Regions from separate parts of the Desulfofundulus sp. JL263-se genome, predicted to be linked through region 1. Evidence: riboswitches for the same ligand, from Rfam matches in the RefSeq annotation. Region 1 holds a riboswitch; each other region holds the start of a gene.
What was found. Region 1 has a riboswitch for cobalamin ahead of ACX4JR_RS01240 (S-layer homology domain-containing protein). Riboswitches for the same ligand answer to the same signal wherever they lie in the genome.
Positions count from the first base shown of each region.

Region 2: linked by a shared signal. The riboswitch ahead of thiC (phosphomethylpyrimidine synthase ThiC) and the one ahead of ACX4JR_RS01240 (S-layer homology domain-containing protein) in region 1 are both predicted to bind cobalamin.
Region 3: linked by a shared signal. The riboswitch ahead of cobK (precorrin-6A reductase) and the one ahead of ACX4JR_RS01240 (S-layer homology domain-containing protein) in region 1 are both predicted to bind cobalamin.

Region 1 is NZ_CM149993.1:236,945-239,211, reverse strand. Features, by position in the region: gene ACX4JR_RS01240 (S-layer homology domain-containing protein) at 1-1,544, opposite strand, end outside; cobalamin riboswitch at 1,702-1,990, opposite strand; gene ACX4JR_RS01235 (hypothetical protein) at 2,169-2,267, opposite strand, start outside.
Region 2 is NZ_CM149993.1:840,917-843,183, reverse strand. Features, by position in the region: gene thiC (phosphomethylpyrimidine synthase ThiC) at 1-1,211, opposite strand, end outside; cobalamin riboswitch at 1,323-1,514, opposite strand; gene ACX4JR_RS04305 (superoxide dismutase) at 1,692-2,267, shown strand, end outside.
Region 3 is NZ_CM149993.1:2,460,637-2,462,903, forward strand. Features, by position in the region: gene ACX4JR_RS12750 (energy-coupling factor ABC transporter permease) at 1-112, opposite strand, end outside; gene cobK (precorrin-6A reductase) at 99-875, opposite strand; cobalamin riboswitch at 1,308-1,587, opposite strand; gene clpX (ATP-dependent Clp protease ATP-binding subunit ClpX) at 1,676-2,267, opposite strand, start outside.

The sequences.
Region 1 (2,267 bases):
GCTAAACCGTCCTGTATGGCCCGGTAGCAGTCCGAACCCTGCTCCATTGCATCCGGAAAACCCGCCAGCGCTCTTATCGCCCAGCTCGTAGCATCCACATCTTCATATTCTGTCCCTCCATAGGTATATCCCCACACGCCGGTACCGTTGTTGAGCCGCTGGCCCAGCAGCCATTCTTCTGCTTTTGTCACATCCAGATGCTCTGCGTCCAAAGCCCCCATCTCAGATAGCGCCATTACCGGCCACACGTGCTCGTATACCGTCGCGCCAAAGTTTCCTTCTTCCCCCTGCAGATCCTTCAAAAGCCCTGCCAGTCTCTCTTTTTCACCGGAAGTATCTCCCAGCGTATTCAGCAGCAGTATTGTCTTGCCAATTGTCGCCACCTTGCTGTTTTTATCTATCTTTTTGGCATCTTCGATAATTAGTTTTTTTAGCGTTTTACTCCACCCACTGCTGTCCAGGTCTTCCCCGGCTGCCGCCAGGGCTTCCGCCGCCAGTTCACTTATGTTAGTTCTGTCTTCGCAGAATTTTTTATATAGGTACGAAATAGCACTGGCAATCTTTGTATCTATTTCACTATTTAAATCTCCATTATTGAATTCTGACACTTTGAACGCTGCCAGCGCCTTGAGTGGGGCAAAGGTTCCCATCACGTTAGCATATGGCCCAAAGCTGCCGTCATCATTTTGTGCCTCGTCACTTAGCAGGTAGGTAATCAGGTTTTTTTCACCGTATACTTCATCCGTTACCGTCCAGTTCTCTCCCTGCGGGTCTATACCAAGTTTCAGCAGGGTAAGCACCGCTTCCGCTGTGGATACTCCCGGGTCCCAGTTGCTTATTTCTCCTTTTGTCCCTTGTTTGCTCTTTAAAAAGGCTAAACCGTCCTGTATGGCCCGGTAGCAGTCCGAACCCTGCTCCATTGCATCCGGAAAACCCGCCAGCGCTCTTATCGCCCAGCTCGTAGCATCCACATCTTCATATTCTGTCCCTCCATAGGTATATCCCCACACGCCGGTACCGTTGTTGAGCCGCTGGCCCAGCAGCCATTCTTCTGCTTTTGTCACATCCAGATGCTCTGCGTCCAAAGCCCCCATCTCAGATAGCGCCATTACCGGCCACACGTGCTCGTATACCGTCGCGCCAAAGTTTCCTTCTTCCCCCTGCAGATCCTTCAAAAGCCCTGCCAGTCTCTCTTTTTCACCGGAAGTATCTCCCAGCGTATTCAGCAGCAGTATTGTCTTGCCAATTGTCGCCACCTTGCTGTTTTTATCTATCTTTTTGGCATCTTCGATAATTAGTTTTTTTAGCGTTTTACTCCACCCACTGCTGTCCAGGTCTTCCCCGGCTGCCGCCAGGGCTTCCGCCGCCAGTTCGCTTATGTTCTCTCCATTTTCATTATATTGTCCGTATAAGTAGTCTATTGCCTTATCAATTCGTTCCTGAGTTAAACTACTAATATCTGCAGCTTGTACATTATTTGCAAATACTAAGCAAAAAATTGATATTACTACAACTGTTAAAAGAACATTTTTTCTTGGTAACATTTCTCTAACCCCCAACTAGAAACCTGCTTTTTAAACCACGGTATTTCCTCTAACAAGGTATCTCCCCCTATCAAAAAACCCCGGCCTACAAAAAGGCCGGGGGTTCAATCCCTAACTGGGCATAAAAACAACCACCTCCCCATCACCCGTAGGCGCCGGCAGTTTGGCGGAACAGGCAGGTCTCCTGGCTCAGGTTCATCGAGATTTCACGTCTTCCCATCCAGTCCAGCACTCAATGATACTTTTAGTTACTCAAAGTAAGTGAATATTACCCAAAAAATAACCAACGCCGTTACAATACTTTGCGAACCGTTGAGTGCTGGACCAAACAGTGACTTGATGTGAAACCTCTCCCCATCACAGTGGCGGGGACCGCGCCGGATTTGCACCGGCTTCCCTTTTAAGCCTTACCTTCCGGTAAAAGCACCTGTTCCTTTTATAATATTTTTTGTAAAATAGTTAGTTAACTTGAAGAAAACATAACACAGTTTTACTATATTGTCAACATATTCAACTTCCCTATCACCAATCTTACTATAGTTAATTAAGTCTACAAAATAACTTCCCGATATTTTACCATTACCGGACACCACCTTATCCTAATAGATCCGGGCCTGCCCAAATTTAAAATATTATACTGACAATAAAGCTGAGCATTAAACCGGTTACAGCCACGTACCGTATATTCCAGCGCAAACTTATTTCTATGGGGTTTCTTCCCGA
Region 2 (2,267 bases), 600 kb from region 1:
TCCTCGCTGCGATTCTTTCTTATTTCTCCCGCCCGGTGGGGGTCTATGGCCAGGGCGAGCTGTTTTTCCCAATTGAGCTCTTTTCTGGCCCTGGACAGTTCTAAATCCCATTCTGCAGCCCCCTTAAGGCCCCTGGCCAGATCCGCGGCGTGGGCGGCGATGCGGGCCGCCACCACCCCTTCGTGCACTTGCCGGGCGTCGGGGAGACCTATGTGTTCAGCTGCCGTAACATAGCAAATAAATTCAGCTCCCGCCCAGGCACTTATGGCCCCGCCGATGGCGGCGCTGATGTGGTCGTAACCGGCCGCTATGTCGGTTACCACGGGGCCGAAGACAAAATACGGCGCGCCCTTGCAAAGACTCTTCTGCAAGGTAATGGTTGCCTTAAGCTGGTTTAAAGGTACATGTCCCGGACCCTTGACCATTACCTGGACCCCGGCCTCCCGGGCACGTCTTACCAATTCTCCCAAAATTACCAGCTCGTGTACTTGCGCGCCGTCCAGGGAATCGTACAGACACCCCGGCCTCATGCCGTCGGCAAGACTGACCGTGACATCATATTTGCGGGCAATCTCCAGCACCCGGTCATAGTACTCATACAAGGGGTTTTCCCTCTGGTTATAAATCATCCAGCCTATAAGGTGAGAGCCCCCGTAACTCACCAGGGGATCTATCCGGCCTTCCCTCTTGGCGCGCTCTACAATTTCCATGGTGGTACCACAGTGAAGGGCCAGAAAATCCACACCGTCGGCGGCCTGGCGCTCAATTACCTCAAAAAGCTCGTCAACAGTCATCTTAACGGCGGAGCCGTATTTTTCACCGGCCTCGGCTATGGCCTGGTAAAGGGGCAAAGTCCCCACGGGTGTGGGAGTGGCCGCCAGCGCTTCTTTACGCATGGCATCGATATCCCTGCTTACGCTCAAGTCCATGATAGAATCCGTTCCCGCCTTTACCGCGGCCTTAATTTTTTTGACTTCGACGTCAATCCGGGCGTCCTTGCCGTACAATCCTATACTGGCACTTACCTTGGTCCGCAGGCCCGCGCCTATACCTACAGGAAAACTGCTGCTGCGCCGGGCGTTACGGGGTATGACTATTTTCCCTTCGGCAATTCCCTGTCTTATAAATTCCGGGGTAACTTTCTCCTGCCCGGCCACCCGTTCCATGACCGGTGTAATTTTCCCCTCTCTGGCGCTCTCCAATAGAGTCATTTAATTCCCTCCTTTTCCAAAATTTTCTAAAATAAAAAGCCCGCACCCTTATTGATGCGGACTTTGCCATCATCCCCACGTTTTTTCCCTTGCCGCCATATCCCCGTGGCAGCACAAGAACACTTCCAGGCAGGTCTCCTGGCTTCCGGAATAGCGCCCTGACCTCCCTTCCCAACTGCCTTGCCTTAAAGGACGACAGAAGGTGGTAATGAGGCGGACTACCGGTTACAGTGGCGGGACCGCCCGGGATTCTCACCCGGTTCCCTATTATCCCTTACGGGCACCTGGAAATGCGTGCTACTAAATTGTCAATACACATTCTATTAACTAATTTTAACATTGTCAAGGATAAAACCATCCAAACCCCGGCTTGCCATTCCCCCCTGATTCTTTAATTATTAGGAGTTATCAGGAACTTTTCCATGATAAAACCATAATATAATTACCACAGGTTTCCAATTTGAAAGGAGAATCTTAACTATGCGTGATTTGTGGGCCGTTCAATCCGTACCGCCCGGCGGCCACCAGCTGCCTCCTTTACCTTATCCCTATAATGCCCTGGAACCGGTAATAAGCGGGACCGCCCTGCGCGTCCACCATGACCGCCACCATAAATCTTATGTTGATGGCCTGAACAAGGCAGAGCTGAAGCTGACAGAAGCAAGGCGGAAAAGGGATTTTTCCCTGATTAAACACTGGGAAAGGGAACTGGCCTTTTACGGCTCGGGGCACATACTGCACAGCGTTTTTTGGACCATAATGACACCGAGGGGTACCGGGCAGCCCGGCCCTGAAACGTGGCGGCAGATTAACAACTATTTTGGTGGTTTTTTCACTTTCCAAGAACAATTTGCTGCCGCAGCCACAGACGTGGAAGCATCGGGATGGGCGGTTCTGGTATGGCAGCCTACCTGGGAGCGGCTGGAAATTCTCACCGCTGAAAAGCACCAGGACCTAACCCAATGGGGCGGCATCCCCATCCTGGTACTGGACGTCTGGGAGCATGCCTATTACCTGGATTACCAAAACCGGCGCGCGGACTACGTGAAGGCCTGG
Region 3 (2,267 bases), 880 kb from region 1:
CCATAATATGCATGGCAAAAGCAGGCCTGGGTACCGTCATGAACAGGACAAGCATATAAGTACTTAACAAAATAGTTCGCTTAAAGGAAATCATTAAATCACCTTCCTCCATTTTTCCCATTTTCCCTAAGCAAGCGAAATACTTCCTGCCACTTAAACACCGGTCCATTAGCTTTTCTCTTAATTATGACTACCGGTATTTTCAAGGAAAGGGCCGCAGACAACTTGGTATCCGTACCCCCGGCTTTTCCACTGTCCTTGGTGACTACCACTGATGCCCGGTACATTTTAAACAGGACCTTGTTAACTTGTTTGGAAAAAGGTCCCTGCATGGCCACAATATCCTTGGGTTTTATACCCATATCCTGGCATTTTTTAATAACCCTGTGCTCAGGCAACACCCTGACCACCAAACGTATGCCATGCTTTTCTTTAAGCCGCAGAAATGGTTCCAGCCCGTGACTTCCTGTTGTCAAAAATATGTTCTTTCCCAGTTGGGCTGCTTTTTCAGCGGCTTCCTCCATGGAATATACCGTATGAATAAGTTCATTTTCAGTAAAAACCGTTTCTTCACGCCCAATACGGTAAAAGGGTATCCCTGCAATATCGCAAACAGAAACCCAATTGTCACTGGTAGAATTGTAGTTGTCGAATACGGAAGAATGCCTGGCATCAACCACAGCGCGCACATTAATGTTTTTAAGCCACTCACCAGGGTCGGCGGGAATTTTTTCCTCAAACACAACGGCCCCGTCTTCCCGCGCCAATTCTTTTCCGTAACAACTTAAAGCAATAACTCCTACTTCCTGGCCTTCTTTAACTAAATGTTGAACCAATTTACGGCCTTCACTGATACCACCCAAAATCAATATCAAACTTGCTCACCTACCTAAAGAAAAGCCCCCGGATGTACCGGGGACAGATTTTTACCTAAATCTGGCCACATCTAACCACCCCCTAACACCCTGCGGATTAGTGGTAAAGTTAGACAGGCCCGTTCGCTGTTCAAGGTTTTGCGGCCCCAAGTGAGTATCACCTTTTTGGGTAACCTTTCCCGAACAGCGAAAAAAACAAAGGTTCAGGTTTAAGCCACGATTTCTCGAATCATGGCACCTGTCCTTCATATTCAATTGCCCATAAAAAACTAAAATAAAGAAAGGAGTCCTGGCAGTACATTGCCAGGAAGAGAGTACGGGTTAAAAATTTAAAGCACCCCTCTCCACGAAGAGTCAGGGTGCTTTTTAGCACTTTACAGCGTATTTATCCCCTACCAAAATGGTACACTGCCCCTCTCCACGGGAGGACATCACCAGTGCGCTACCCAGGCAGGTCTCCTGACTTATGGTTCATCACCTTCTTCCGCCTTCCCACCCGGTCCACCACTCAAAGGTATTTTGGTAGCTTGCAAGATAATAAACTTGCCTACGGTAATCCGATATCATAATAGTAATACCATTGAGTGCTGGGCTGGACAGTGGCCTTTAGGAAGAGGCTCCCCAATCACAGTGGCCGGACCGTCCAGGATTCTCACCTGGTTCCCTATTATCCCTACCTTTCGGTACGGGCACCTGGGTAGAAAAAATTATTAAATTAATTAGCTGTCTTAATGTTAACACAAATTTACCAATTTGTCCAGTATAAAGTTTAAATAAGCCCACATTCATCGTGGGCTTATTTATGCCGATTCTTCTTTTTTCTTGCGTTCAACGGAGATAACAAGAGGCTTTTCTTTCTTTTCTATAATTTCTTTGGTGATAATACACTTGGTAATATCATTCCGGGACGGAATATCATACATAATGTCCAACATTATTTCTTCCAGAATGGCCCTTAAGCCACGGGCACCTGTGTTGCGGCGCATGGCTTCCCGGGCAATGGCCTCGAGGGCCTCCTGCTGAAACTCCAGATTTACACCATCAAGTTCAAATAATTTTTGATATTGTTTGACGAGAGCATTCCTGGGTTCAGTGAGGATCCTGATCAGTGCCTCTTCATCCAGGGCATCAATGGTAACAATAACCGGCAGGCGTCCGACGAACTCGGGAATAAGACCGTATTTCAATAGATCCTCCGGAAGGATGTGCTTAAGGATCTGCCCGATATTTCGCTCCTTCTTAGGCTTAATGTCAGCCCCAAAACCTATGCCTTTCTTTCCGATACGATTTTCAATGATTTTTTCTATGCCGTCAAAGGCACCACCGCAGATAAACAGAATATTGGTAGTATCAAGCTGGATAAATTCCTGGTGAGGGTGTTTACGGCCGCCC